DNA from 2 places in the Nitrobacter hamburgensis X14 genome. Region 1 is predicted to be linked to the other one. Evidence: riboswitches for the same ligand, from Rfam matches in the RefSeq annotation. Region 1 holds a riboswitch; the other holds the start of a gene.

Region 1 (5,894 bases):
ACGGCCCCTGGTTCTGGGCCGCGCCATTTGAATCGGAGAGCGAATACGGCGGACGCGGACTGCCGCCGTCGTTCGCGCCGGACATGCTGACGATGCGATTGAAGGGCGGCCCGGCGACAACCGCCGGCGAAAACACCACGCTCGCCGTCGTCGTAACCGATGCCGTGCTCACCAAACCGCAAGCCAGACGGCTGGCGATCATCGCGCAAACCGGCTTCGCGCGAGCGATCTATCCGGTACACGCGCCGCTCGACGGCGATGTCGTGTTTGCCGCCGCCACCGGCGTGAAGCCGATCGATCCGCTCGTTGGTCTCACCGAACTCGGCATGGTCGCGGCCAACACGGTGGCTCGCGCGATCGCACGCGGCGTCTATGAGGCCGCAGCGCTGCCGTTCCGCGACGCACTGCCGGCGTGGAAGGATCGGTTCGCGCGATAACAATTTCTCGCGCCCGGACGGGCGGCGCCTGCCGCGGTTTGCGACGGTACGGGATATTCCTTATGTAACGAGGTGTATATTTAAGTATACATACGTATATGTACTGAAATATCTGCGATGCTTAAGGTTAGTTTATAGTATAGCTTGAGACGACGACGTGACCGACCGATGGTCTCCCGGTGCGCGCTATCGCGCACGTCAACAGTGGAGAAACGTCATGAAAAAGATTCTCGTTCTCGCCGCAGTCGCCAGCGCGTTCATGAGCGCGCCGGCCTTCGCCAAGGGCCATGGCATCAGCATCGGAGCGAACGTGCTGACCGGCCGCGGCGGCGTGATCGGGCTGCTCGACGGGCGTGGCGCGCTCGTCGTCCACACCGCGGTCACCACCGGCAAAAGCGGCGTGCTCGGCGCGGTGCTCGGCCGCAGTAACGTGCTGGGCGGACTGCTCGGCGGCGGATGCGGCTGCCACTGAACCTCAGTGGAAGGCGGGCGGGGGCGACCTCGTCCGCACCCGCGGCTCACGCGCCAGAGCCACTTTTCGGCCCCGGCGGTTTGGCGGAAAAGCGCTTTGTGATCGACGACGTGACCACAAGCCCGTTCGCATCGTCGCCGGAGATCAGCGAGCCCTTTGCATAAGCTATATCGATGCCGAGCGTCAGGTCATCGTCGATGTCGCGGGTCGCGCCGACGCCGCAGATCAGCGTCTGCGCACGAAACGGCGAGTCCAGATAGTCGGATGCCGCATAACCAACCGAAGCCGCCAGCGTCACCTTCGGCTCCACGTTCCAGGAGACCTTCGCGGAATATGCGGTGTCGATGGTGATCGGCGAGATCGGAAACGTGGTTTCGCCCGCGCGACGCCACGCAGTCAGATCGACTCGAAAAGGCGCTGCGCGCCAGGTCAAACTTGCATCGAACAGCGTTCGATCAACGTTCGTGAAATCCGGATCGTGCCACGCCCCGCGTAACTGCGAGACAGAGACAAACGCGGTCACGGCATCGCCGGCATATTTCGCAAACAGAAACGGCTGCATTCTTTCGTTGTGGCGGCGATAGCCGAACACATCGAACTCCTGCAGATAGCGCCGCACCGACAGGTTCACGGACGCCCCAAGTTCTGATTTGCCGCTGACGAGACTGACGCCGGGGATCAGCGTGCCCCGCAAATACTGCTGCGGATCGGGAAGAAAATCCTGAAAGATCGCGTTGGTCTGGTTCAGACTCGACCGACCTCCTTCCGCGGTCGCGAACAGCTTGATCGACCCGTATCGGGCCTCACCCCTGATCGACTGGATCAGGTCGGTCGAGCGCAGATTGTAGGTGCTGGTGTCGGCAATAGTCGACGTGGAATCCAGCTTGAGATCGTCGTCGCCGATCGAACCGCGCAGGATCACCTTGCCGCCGCGAGCGGGCGTCAACAGCGGCTGCGCATAGTGCGTCGCATTGGCTTCCGCCGCGACACCCAGCGTGTAGCCGTCGGCTTTCATTCCCGCCGCCAACGCCGTGTCGGCGGCGATGAACGCGCTGCCGCGGCCCTGCCCGATCGAAAACTGCGGATTGGAATCGAAGCCGCCGCGCAGGCGGAACGACGCGGTGAAGTCGTCTTCAGCGAAGGCGTGGGAGCCGATGAGGCCGAGGCAGCCGGCGATCAGAAATACTTGTGGTAGATACATACGCCCCTCGCAATACTTTGCAGAAGGAACGACTACTTGAATGATATGGTTATCGGATCATGAAAACCGGCGTCGGCTGCGCAATGATACGAATGCGGCGAACCCAAGGCTACCGGACCAAGGCTACCGAAACCCAAATGGCCACCGAACCAAAAGGGCTACCGCTGCGAGGTGGTGATCGAGCCGCCGCCGTCGGGTCGATACCGACGAACACCGTCCTACCGCCGTGGCGCGGATCGCGCCTCTCGCGGCAGAACTCCTGCCGAGCCTGCGTCCCGGCGCATCACCGCCACCCGGATCAGGACGGATTCCGCGCATTGCCCCCCGCCGCAGCCCATGTTACGCGAGGCTCTCTCAAGCCCCGCAGAAATTTTCGGAAACGCTCATGTCTCAGACTTTTGTGCCGCGTCCTCTCGTCATCGCACCGTCGATCCTGGCCTCGGACTTCTCGAAGCTGGGCGAGGAGGTCCGCGCCGTCGATCAGGGCGGCGCCGACTGGATCCACCTCGACGTGATGGACGGCCATTTCGTTCCGAACATCTCCTACGGCCCCGATGTCATCAAGGCGATGCGGCCGCACACGAAGAAGATTTTCGACGCCCATCTGATGATCTCGCCCTGCGATCCCTACCTCGAAGCCTTCGCCAAGGCCGGTTGCGATCACATCACGGTTCATGTCGAAGCAGGGCCGCATCTGCATCGCTCGCTGCAGGCCATCCGCGCACTCGGCAAGAAGGCCGGCGTCTCGCTCAATCCGGCGACGCCGCTTTCCACCATCGAGTATGTCCTCGACATGGTCGATCTGGTGCTGGTGATGTCGGTCAATCCGGGTTTCGGCGGCCAGAAATTCATCACCTCGGCGCTGGACAAGATTCGGGATCTGCGCGCGATGACGGCGGGACGGCCGATCGACATCGAGGTGGACGGCGGCGTCGCGCCCGACGTGGCGGGCGAGCTCGGCGCCGCCGGCGCCAACGCCTTCGTGGCGGGCTCGGCGGTGTTCAAGGGCGGCACGATGGAATCCTACAAGGCGAACATGGACGCGATCCGCAGCGCCGCCGCCGCGGCGCGTGGCGAGTTGGTCTGACGGAACGAAAGCCGTGTCCAAACCGCGCCGCCAATTGACACGGCTTTGACACACTTCTAAATGACCGGCGACGGTTCTCCCTCGGGAGATCAAAAGGGAACGTGGTGCGGGATCATCCTAACGCCACGGCTGCCCCCGCAACTGTAAGCGGCGAATCTGCGTCACAGGCCACTGGGACATCTCGGCCCCGGGAAGGCGACGCCAGGTAACGACCCGCGAGCCAGGAGACCTGCCGTCAACCGTGGTCACACGCGAAGATGTCAGTCGGGGACTACAGACATCCGCTTCACCGGCGCCCCGCGGCTCCTGTGAAACCTCGTTCGCTGTGACGTGCCACCGACGTCCTGCCGAGGTTTCTTCATGTCTGCCGCCTTCGTTTCCGGGCTTTATCGCAGAAGCCTGCTTGCCTCCACCGTCCTCGCGTCGTTGGGGTCGATCGGCCTGACTACGCCTTCCCTCGCCCAGCAATCCGCCTCTCCGAACCTGCTGCCGCCGATTCAGATCGCGCCCCCGCTGGAGAGAACGACAGACTCGCCGCCGCCGTCTCACCGCGCGGTTTCGCGATCGCGCCGTGCGGCCCGCTCCGCCTCTCGACAAACCCCCGTCGGCGATGCCCGCGTTCCGGGCGCGACGGCATCCGTTATCGTCAGCCCGACCGGAATCGTGACGCCCGCGGACCAGTTGGCAAGCTCCGTTACCGTCGTCACCGAGAAGGATATCCAGACCCAGCAATACCGCAGCGTTCCGGATATCCTGAACACGGTCCCCGGTTTGAATGTCGTGCAAGCCGGCGGACCAGGCGCCCAGGCGTCGGTTTTCATGCGCGGCACCAACGCCAACCACACCAAGGTGATCGTCGACGGCATCGACATCGGCGATCCCGGCAACATCAATGGCGCATTCGACTACGCGCATCTTCTTGCGGCGGACATTCAGCAGATGGAAATTCTGCGAGGCCCGCAGAGCGGGCTCTACGGTTCCGACGCGATCGGCGGCGTGATCTCCATCATCACGAAGAAGGGAGAAGGTCCGCCGCGCGCCACGGCGTCAATCGAGGCCGGCTCGTTCAACACCTTCAACCAGACGCTCGGATTGAGCGGCTCCGAACAGAACTTCAATTACGCGGTCAACGTCGCCCATCTCCATGCCGGAGACGTTCCCGTCACCCCGCCAGAGCTTCTCCCGCCGGGACGGAAAGCAATCGGAAACAACTACGACAACAAGACCTATTCGACCAAGCTCGGGGTCGATCTCAATGAAAACCTGACCGTGAATTCGGTGGTTCGCTACACCGACGCGACGCTGCTGTTCACCGGGGATAGCGGATTTCCGAGCTTTCCCAATGCCGCGCAGAGCACGCACGCCGTCCAGCAGCTCTTCAACCGCGAAGAGGCCGTGTGGTCGCTGCTCGACGGACGCGTCAAGAACTACTTCGGCGTCAATTACACCAACAGCAGAGGCTACGACATAAGCCCGGGAGATCCGGTTGCGACAACCACCACGGGCACCCGGCTGAAATTCGACTGGCATACAGTCGCCGAGATTGCGCGCGATAACAACCTGATCGTCGGCGCCGAGCAACAGACCGATCGCATCGACACCACCGATCTTGCGGCTCAGAACGGCAACAAGGCCGGATTCATCGAGTTGCAATCGGCGTTTGCGAAACGCTTTTTCCTGGTTGCGAATGTCCGCGAGGACTCCAACGACCGGTTTGGCGAGCATGGGACCTACCGGATCGCGCCGGCGGTTATTCTTCCCGTCACGGAAACAAAACTGAAGGCGAGCTACGGCACGGGGTTCAAGGCGCCGTCGTTGAGCCAGTTGTACCAGAACTACCCGGCTTTCAACTTCTTCGCCAACCCCAACCTGAAACCCGAAGAGAGCAGAGGCTACGATGCCGGTTTCGAGCAGCCGCTATTCAACGATCGCGTGCGGTTCGGCTCGACCTACTTCCACAACGACATCACCAACCTGATCGGATACAACGATACGTTCACGTCATTGGTGAACGTAAACAGCGCGACAACCGAAGGCACCGAAACTTTCGTCTCGGCACAGATCACCGAGCGTTTCGGCATCCGCGCGGATTACACCTTCACCCGCGCCGTCGATGCCGGCACCGGCCTGCAACTGCTGCGCCGGCCCAAGGAAAAGTGGAGCGTGACGGCGACCTGGCTCCCCGTCGATGAATTGACGTTATCGGCAACGGTGCTCCGCGTCAGCAACTGGCTTGATGTCACGCGCGACGGCTCGGCCTCCGGAATTGCCGCGCCCGGCTATACGCTTGTGAATTTGCGTGGCGACTACGCCATCAACGATCAGGTCAAGGTGTTCGGGCGGGTCGATAATCTCTTTGACGTCCGCTACCAGAATCCGACCGGATTCCTTGCGCCGGGCCTCGGGATTTTCGGCGGCATCCGGGTGGCGAGTGACGGGGTGCAATAGCTCTCGACGGACGTTTGGCCGGAGCGACGCGGCCTAACGCATTCATTCAGATGTCATTGCGAGCCAACGGGCCGGCGCAAGGCGCCGCCCGATGATAAACTCCGCGAAGCAATCCAGGTCTTTCTTCGGAGCTTTCTGGATTGCTTCGGCGCGATGCGCCTCGCAATGACGGCAGCCTGATTCCGTATAAGCATGAATGGCTCTAATCGATCGGCCGTCCGGTCATGACCGCAAGTTCGCGCACGAGGC
Region 2 (5,894 bases), 1.2 Mb from region 1:
CTCGACGCGGGCGGGTTTGCCGGCTAGCGCTATTTCGGCTTTGCTGGAATCAAAGCCGGGCGCCAGCCTTTTGATCCTCGGGTTCAAGCCCGAGGGCGTGCTTGCTCGAAAACGCTCTAATGACGGTACGGTGAAGAGCCGACCGTTGTCGTTTCGCGGCCGTGGAATATTGTGCCGGACACCTATCTGGCCCAGATACAACGCACATTTCAAGGAGATTTGACCATGACCATCAAAGTTGGCGACCGCCTGCCCGACGCGACCTTCCGCATCATGACGGATGACGGCGTTCAGGTGAAAAGCACCGGCGACATCTTCAAGGGCAGGAAGGTGGCGCTGTTCGCGGTGCCCGGCGCCTATACCGGCACCTGCCACAAACAGCATCTGCCGAGCATTTTTCTTAGCGCCCGCGCCATCAAGGACAAGGGCGTCGACGAGATCGCGATCGTCTCCGTCAACGACGTCTTCGTCATGAACACCTGGAAGCGCGATACCGACCAGCGCAACGAGGCGACCTTCCTCGCCGACGGCAACGCCGACTTCGCCAGGGCGATCGGCATGGAATTCGATGCATCCGAAAAGGGCCTCGGCATCCGCTCCAAGCGCTATTCAATGCTGGTCGAGGACGGCGTGGTAAAGACGCTCAATCTTGAACCGAACCCAGGCAAGGTCGAGGTCTCCGGCGGCGACACGCTGCTGGGACAGCTTTGAGCTGATTACCGAGCGATTTCTTTTCCTCTCCCCTTGTGGGAGAGGGTGGCGAAATCGAGCGTCGCGAGGTTGAGCCGGGTGAGGGGTTTTCTTCCTGCCAAGCTCTCACGACCCCTCACCCGCCTTCGCTTCGCTCAGGCCGGACGAGAGCCCAATAACGACAGGCTTGTGGCCGGAGAAGCTCGCAGGCATCTTGGCAGCGGCGTATGCGGTGCAGTAGGGAACGAACAGTTGCGCCACCGACCGTTGAAACGGGAGTGACCGTATGATCGAGGTTCAGCGCGTCGGTGAGGGCGACCCGCTCGATTTCGAGGTTGTGGTCCGCGAAGGAGAGAGCGAGACGCGTCACCGCGTCACAATGTCTGACGTGAAGAGCAAGCAACTGACAGCCGGCAAGCACACGCCCGAGCGCTGCCTCGAGGCCGCCTTTCGCTTCCTGCTTGACCGGGAGCCCAAGGAGTCGATCCTCGCTCGCTTCGATATGTCTGTGATTTCGCGCTACTTCCCTGAATTCGAACAGGAGCTGCCCCGTTATCTCTCGCGGCTCTGATGGTATTGCGTGCTGGCCGTATTTCGCGGCAACGCAGGCGAACGCGTCCCCGGTTGCACGGAGTGTTTCGCTGTGCTTGTTTGGGAGATCATCGGTGCCTCCCGCGGGAGGTGAAACGGGAATGCGGTGCGGGGATACTGCCCCCAATACCGCGGCTGCCCCCGCAACTGTAAGCGGCCATCCGTATCCATTCGGCCACTGACCATGCCATGCATGTGCGGGAAGGCGGATCCGGATAACGGCCGCGAGCCAGGAGACCGGCCGGTGACGCATTCTTAGGCGTTCGACGGCGGGTCGGCGGAAAGGGTCGTCATGGGTCTCCCGAACTATGCTGCCGGGCCGGCCGGCCCGGCGATTTGCACGGCTTTCAACGCCACATCTTTCAACGCCACATGGTGACGACAGCCATCGCGGCCCGCCAGCGAACGGTCGTGACGGTCGCGCTGTGCGCGGGGGTCACGATACTGACGCTGGTGTCGTTGGGAGTGGGTCCTGTGAGGTTGTCGCCGGTCACTGTTCTCGATGCCTTGTTCGGCGGCGGCAGCGACGTCCAGCGGATCATCGTACAGGATATCCGGTTGCCGCGCGCGATCCTCGCCGTCGCCATCGGCGCCATTCTCGGTTTGTCGGGTGCGGCCTTGCAGGGCCTGCTGCGCAACCCCCTGGCGTCGCCCTCGCTGTTCGGCGCCCCGCAGGCAGCGGCGTTCGGCGCCGTGCTGATCATCGCGGTCGGATCGGCCGACGTGCGTTCCTTCGTACTGCCGGTCGCGGCCATCGTCGCGGCATTCGCTTCTGTGTTCGCACTGCTCGCGATCGCGGGGCGTAATGCGAGCCTGCTGATCCTGATCCTTGCGGGGCTTGCGATCTCGTCGTTGGCCGGCGCGGCGACGTCGCTGACCATGAACCTGTCGCACAATCCGTTCGCGGCGCTGGAGATTGCATTCTGGTTGTTGGGCTCGCTGGAAGACCGCAGCTTTCGCCACGTCACGCTGGCACTGCCGTTCATCGTCGCGGGAGCCGCGATCCTGATGAGCCAGCGCCATGCGTTTCGCGCGCTCAGTCTGGGTGAGGAATCCGCGCAGAGCCTCGGCGTCGATGTCGGCCGGTTACGGCTGTGGGCGATCCTCGGCGTTGCGCTCGGCGTCGGCGGCGCGGTTGCGGTGGCCGGTGCCATCGGCTTCATCGGCCTGATTGCGCCGCATCTGATGCGGCCCCTGATCGGCTACGACCCGGCGCGGCTGCTGGTGCCGAGCGCGCTGACCGGCGCGGCGCTGCTGCTCGCGGCCGATATCGCGGTACGCGTCATTCCCTCGACCTCGGACATCAAGGTCGGCGTCCTGACCGCGCTGATCGGCGTGCCGTTCTTCCTGTACCTGATCGTGCGCGAGCGGCGCGCGCTGGGTGGAGGCGTCGCATGAGCGAAGCCGTCGTTCTCATCGCATCGTCGCTATCGGCTAATCTTGGAAAGAGAGTTGTCCTGAGCGACATTTCGCTGTCGCTCCCAGGCGGATGCCTTGTCGCGCTGGTCGGGCCGAATGGCGCCGGTAAGACCACGTTGCTGCGGGCGCTGGCGGGCCTGCTGCCATCGGAAGGGACCATCGAGGTTTGCGGCGACGCGCTGCCATCGCTCACCCTTCGAGAGCGCGCGCGCCGTTTCGCCTACCTGCCGCAAGGCCATCAGATGCATTGGCCGTTGCCGGCGAGGGATATCGTGGCGCTTGGCCGGTACCCGCACGGCGCGGTCGATCCGGCGCGGCTGACGGAACAAGATGCCGCGGCGGTGATGCGGGCGATGCAGGCGACCGACGTGGTAAGTTTAAGCGATCGTCGCGTGACGGAGTTGTCCGGCGGCGAGCGCGGCCGGGTGGCGCTGGCGCGGGTGCTGGCCGTGGAAGCGCCAGTGCTGCTGGCCGACGAGCCGACCGCATCGCTCGATCCGCGCTATCAGATCGAGGTCGTGACCAGACTGCGGACCGCGGCCGACAGTGGGGTGCTGGTCATCGTGGTGACGCACGATCTCGGGCTCGCGGCGCGGTTTGCGGATATCGTTCTCGTGCTGTCCGACGGGCGCCTGGTATCGCAGGGACCGCCTGCCGGCGCGCTCTCGGAGACCGTCATCGCCGACGTCTTTCGCGTCAGGACCTATCGGGCCGACTATCAATGCGAAACCGTGATCGTGCCGTGGGCGGAGGTGTGATCGCGATGTCGCTGTTGGCGCGGTTGCAGCGCCTCAGTGAGGCGATCCGGGCCGGCATCGCCGGACGCAGATGCGGCGGTCTTGCCGCGGCCGCTCTCGCATTGACCGCCGGGGTCGTCACGCAGACGCAGGCCGCCGATCCGCAGCGCGTCGCCTCGATCAACCTGTGCACCGATCAGCTCCTGATGACGCTTGCCGATCCCGCCCAGATCCTCGGCCTCAGCCCTTATTCGCGGGATGCAGCGCGCTCCTGGGCCGCGACGGAGGCGAAGAAATATCGGCGGCTTTCCGGGGAGGCGGAGGATGTGCTGATGCTCAGGCCGGATGTTGTCGTCGCCAGCCGCTACATGAAGCGAACGACGCGCGAGTTGCTGAAACAGCAGGGGATGCGCGTGGCCGAGTTCGATATCGCAAAATCGATCGACGACGTGAAGGAGCAGATTCGCCGGATGGGCGATCTTGTCGGGCACCCGGATCGCGCGGAAGCCCAGATCGCGCGGCTCGATGCGGCGATTGCCCGCGCGAGGGAGGCAGTGGGGCGCAAGCCCTATCGGGTGCTGGCGCTGTCGCGACGCGGCTGGGTTTCGGGCGATGACAGCGTCACCAGCGCGTTGCTCTCGATCACCGGGTTGTCGAATGCCGCGTCCGGCCTTGACATCAGCTCCGGCGGGTTTGCCAAGCTGGAAACCATTGTTGCCGATCGGCCGGACTTTATCCTGATATCCGACGACAGCGACGTCGCGGATGACGAAGGAAGCGCGCTGCTGCTGCATCCGGCGCTGGAAAAACTGTATCCGTCGTCGCGGCGCATCGTGATTCCCGAAGACCTCACGGTGTGCGGCGGGCCGATGCTCGCCGATGCGCTGGACCGGCTGGTCGCGGAGCTGAAGCGCGTCGGGGGCTAGGCGCGGGGCCTCAACAGGTTGTCCTTGAAGAGGCTTGGAGCGTTTTCGAGCGAAACATGTCCTCGGGCTTGACCCGGGGATGGGTACCGGTTCGCGGGAAGAAAACGCGTCAAATCAAAATCATAGAGCTCGCTTCTGATTCCATCAGAAGCGAAAGGCTCTAGTCTGCTGATTGGAGTGCGATGTTTTATACCGCCAAGAGGCCGATGCCAGTTGTATCGGTGCAGCCAGAGTTCCGCGGCGCGGCGACCTGATGTGGGAGAAAGGCACGCCGCTCCCCGCACGGGTCTCCATTGCTGTCTTTCTCGACAAGGACAATTGGAACGCTGACCGCCGCCGCGGCGCAGGCCAGCCCGGCCCGCACCGAACCATGTCATTAGACCTACGTCTCCACTTTGAGGCGCAACAGCCGCAGTGCGTTTGCCGTCACCAATACGGTCGCGCCGGTGTCGGCCAGGATAGCCATCCAGAGCGGCGTCGCGCCAAATAGCGTGGTGACCAAGAAAACGCTTTTTAGGCCGATCGCGATAGCGATATTCTGCCAGATGTTGGAGAGTGTCGCCCGCGATAGCGCGATTAACTCTGCGACGCCGGCAACGCGGTTTTTCAAGAGAACCACGTCCGCGGTCTCCAGCGCAACGTCGGTCCCGCCTCCCATGGCGATGCCGACCGAGGACGCGGCAAGCGCCGGAGCGTCATTGATGCCGTCGCCGACCATGGCGATAGGGCCTTCGCCTTTATAAACCGCTATCGCGGCGAGCTTGGCATCTGGCAGTAGCTCGGCTCGGGCTTCAAGGCCGAGCGCACCGCCGATCGCAGCGGCGGTACGAGCATTGTCGCCCGTTAGCATGATCGGACGAACGCCAAGCGCGCGCAGCTTGGCAAGACCGCCGGCGGCATCCGGACGTGGCTCGTCGCGCAATGCGATCAGTCCGAGGAGGGGCTTGCCTTCGCTAACGACAACGACAGTCTTGCCTTGACGCTCCAGCGCTCCGACCTGCTTCTTGATCTCATCCGAGATGTCGCCCTGCTCGGCCGCATGACGAGGCGATCCAACCGACACGAAGCCAGATTTGAGGCGGGCCGTAACTGCCTTGCCGGGCGTCGCGATCCCGCCGCCGAATGCTTTCGGGATATCGAGACCACGCCTTTCGGCCTCAGAGACGATGGCTACTCCGAGTGGATGGCTGGAGCCGCGCTCGACGGCGGCAGCTTTCGCCAGCATCTCGGTTTCGGTGCCCTCGATCACGACAATGTCTGTGATCTGCGGGTGTCCGCTGGTCAGCGTGCCGGTTTTGTCAAAGGCAACGGTTTTGACCTTGCCGAGTGTTTCCAAGGCCGCGCCACCTTTGACGAGGAGGCCGCGTCGTGCGCCGCTCGCCAACCCCGCCGCGATCGCGGCCGGAGTTGAGATGACCAGTGCGCAGGGGCAGGCGATCAGGAGCACCGCCAGCCCGCGATAGATCCAGGTGAACCAGTCAGCGCCAACCAGCAGCGGAGGGACGAAGACAACGAGCGCCGACATAATCAT

What was found. A riboswitch is a leader RNA that binds a small molecule or an ion and turns the genes downstream of it on or off. The one in region 1 is predicted to bind cobalamin.
Region 2: another riboswitch for cobalamin. It lies ahead of NHAM_RS19130 (FecCD family ABC transporter permease); the one in region 1 lies ahead of NHAM_RS13410 (TonB-dependent receptor plug domain-containing protein).

Annotation. Positions count from the first base shown of each region.
Region 1 is NC_007964.1:2,875,397-2,881,290, forward strand. It holds gene NHAM_RS13390 (P1 family peptidase) at 1-437, shown strand, start outside; gene NHAM_RS13395 (hypothetical protein) at 655-909, shown strand; gene NHAM_RS13400 (outer membrane beta-barrel protein) at 956-2,110, opposite strand; gene rpe (ribulose-phosphate 3-epimerase) at 2,496-3,197, shown strand; cobalamin riboswitch at 3,252-3,448, shown strand; gene NHAM_RS13410 (TonB-dependent receptor plug domain-containing protein) at 3,558-5,645, shown strand; gene NHAM_RS13415 (peptidoglycan-binding domain-containing protein) at 5,848-5,894, opposite strand, start outside.
Region 2 is NC_007964.1:4,106,398-4,112,291, reverse strand. It holds gene NHAM_RS19145 (DUF924 family protein) at 1-27, shown strand, start outside; gene NHAM_RS19140 (peroxiredoxin) at 226-711, shown strand; gene NHAM_RS19135 (hypothetical protein) at 977-1,261, shown strand; cobalamin riboswitch at 1,337-1,541, shown strand; gene NHAM_RS19130 (FecCD family ABC transporter permease) at 1,654-2,679, shown strand; gene NHAM_RS19125 (ABC transporter ATP-binding protein) at 2,676-3,458, shown strand; gene NHAM_RS19120 (ABC transporter substrate-binding protein) at 3,464-4,363, shown strand; partial or broken gene NHAM_RS28420 (IS481 family transposase) at 4,525-4,623, opposite strand; gene NHAM_RS19115 (heavy metal translocating P-type ATPase) at 4,746-5,894, opposite strand, start outside.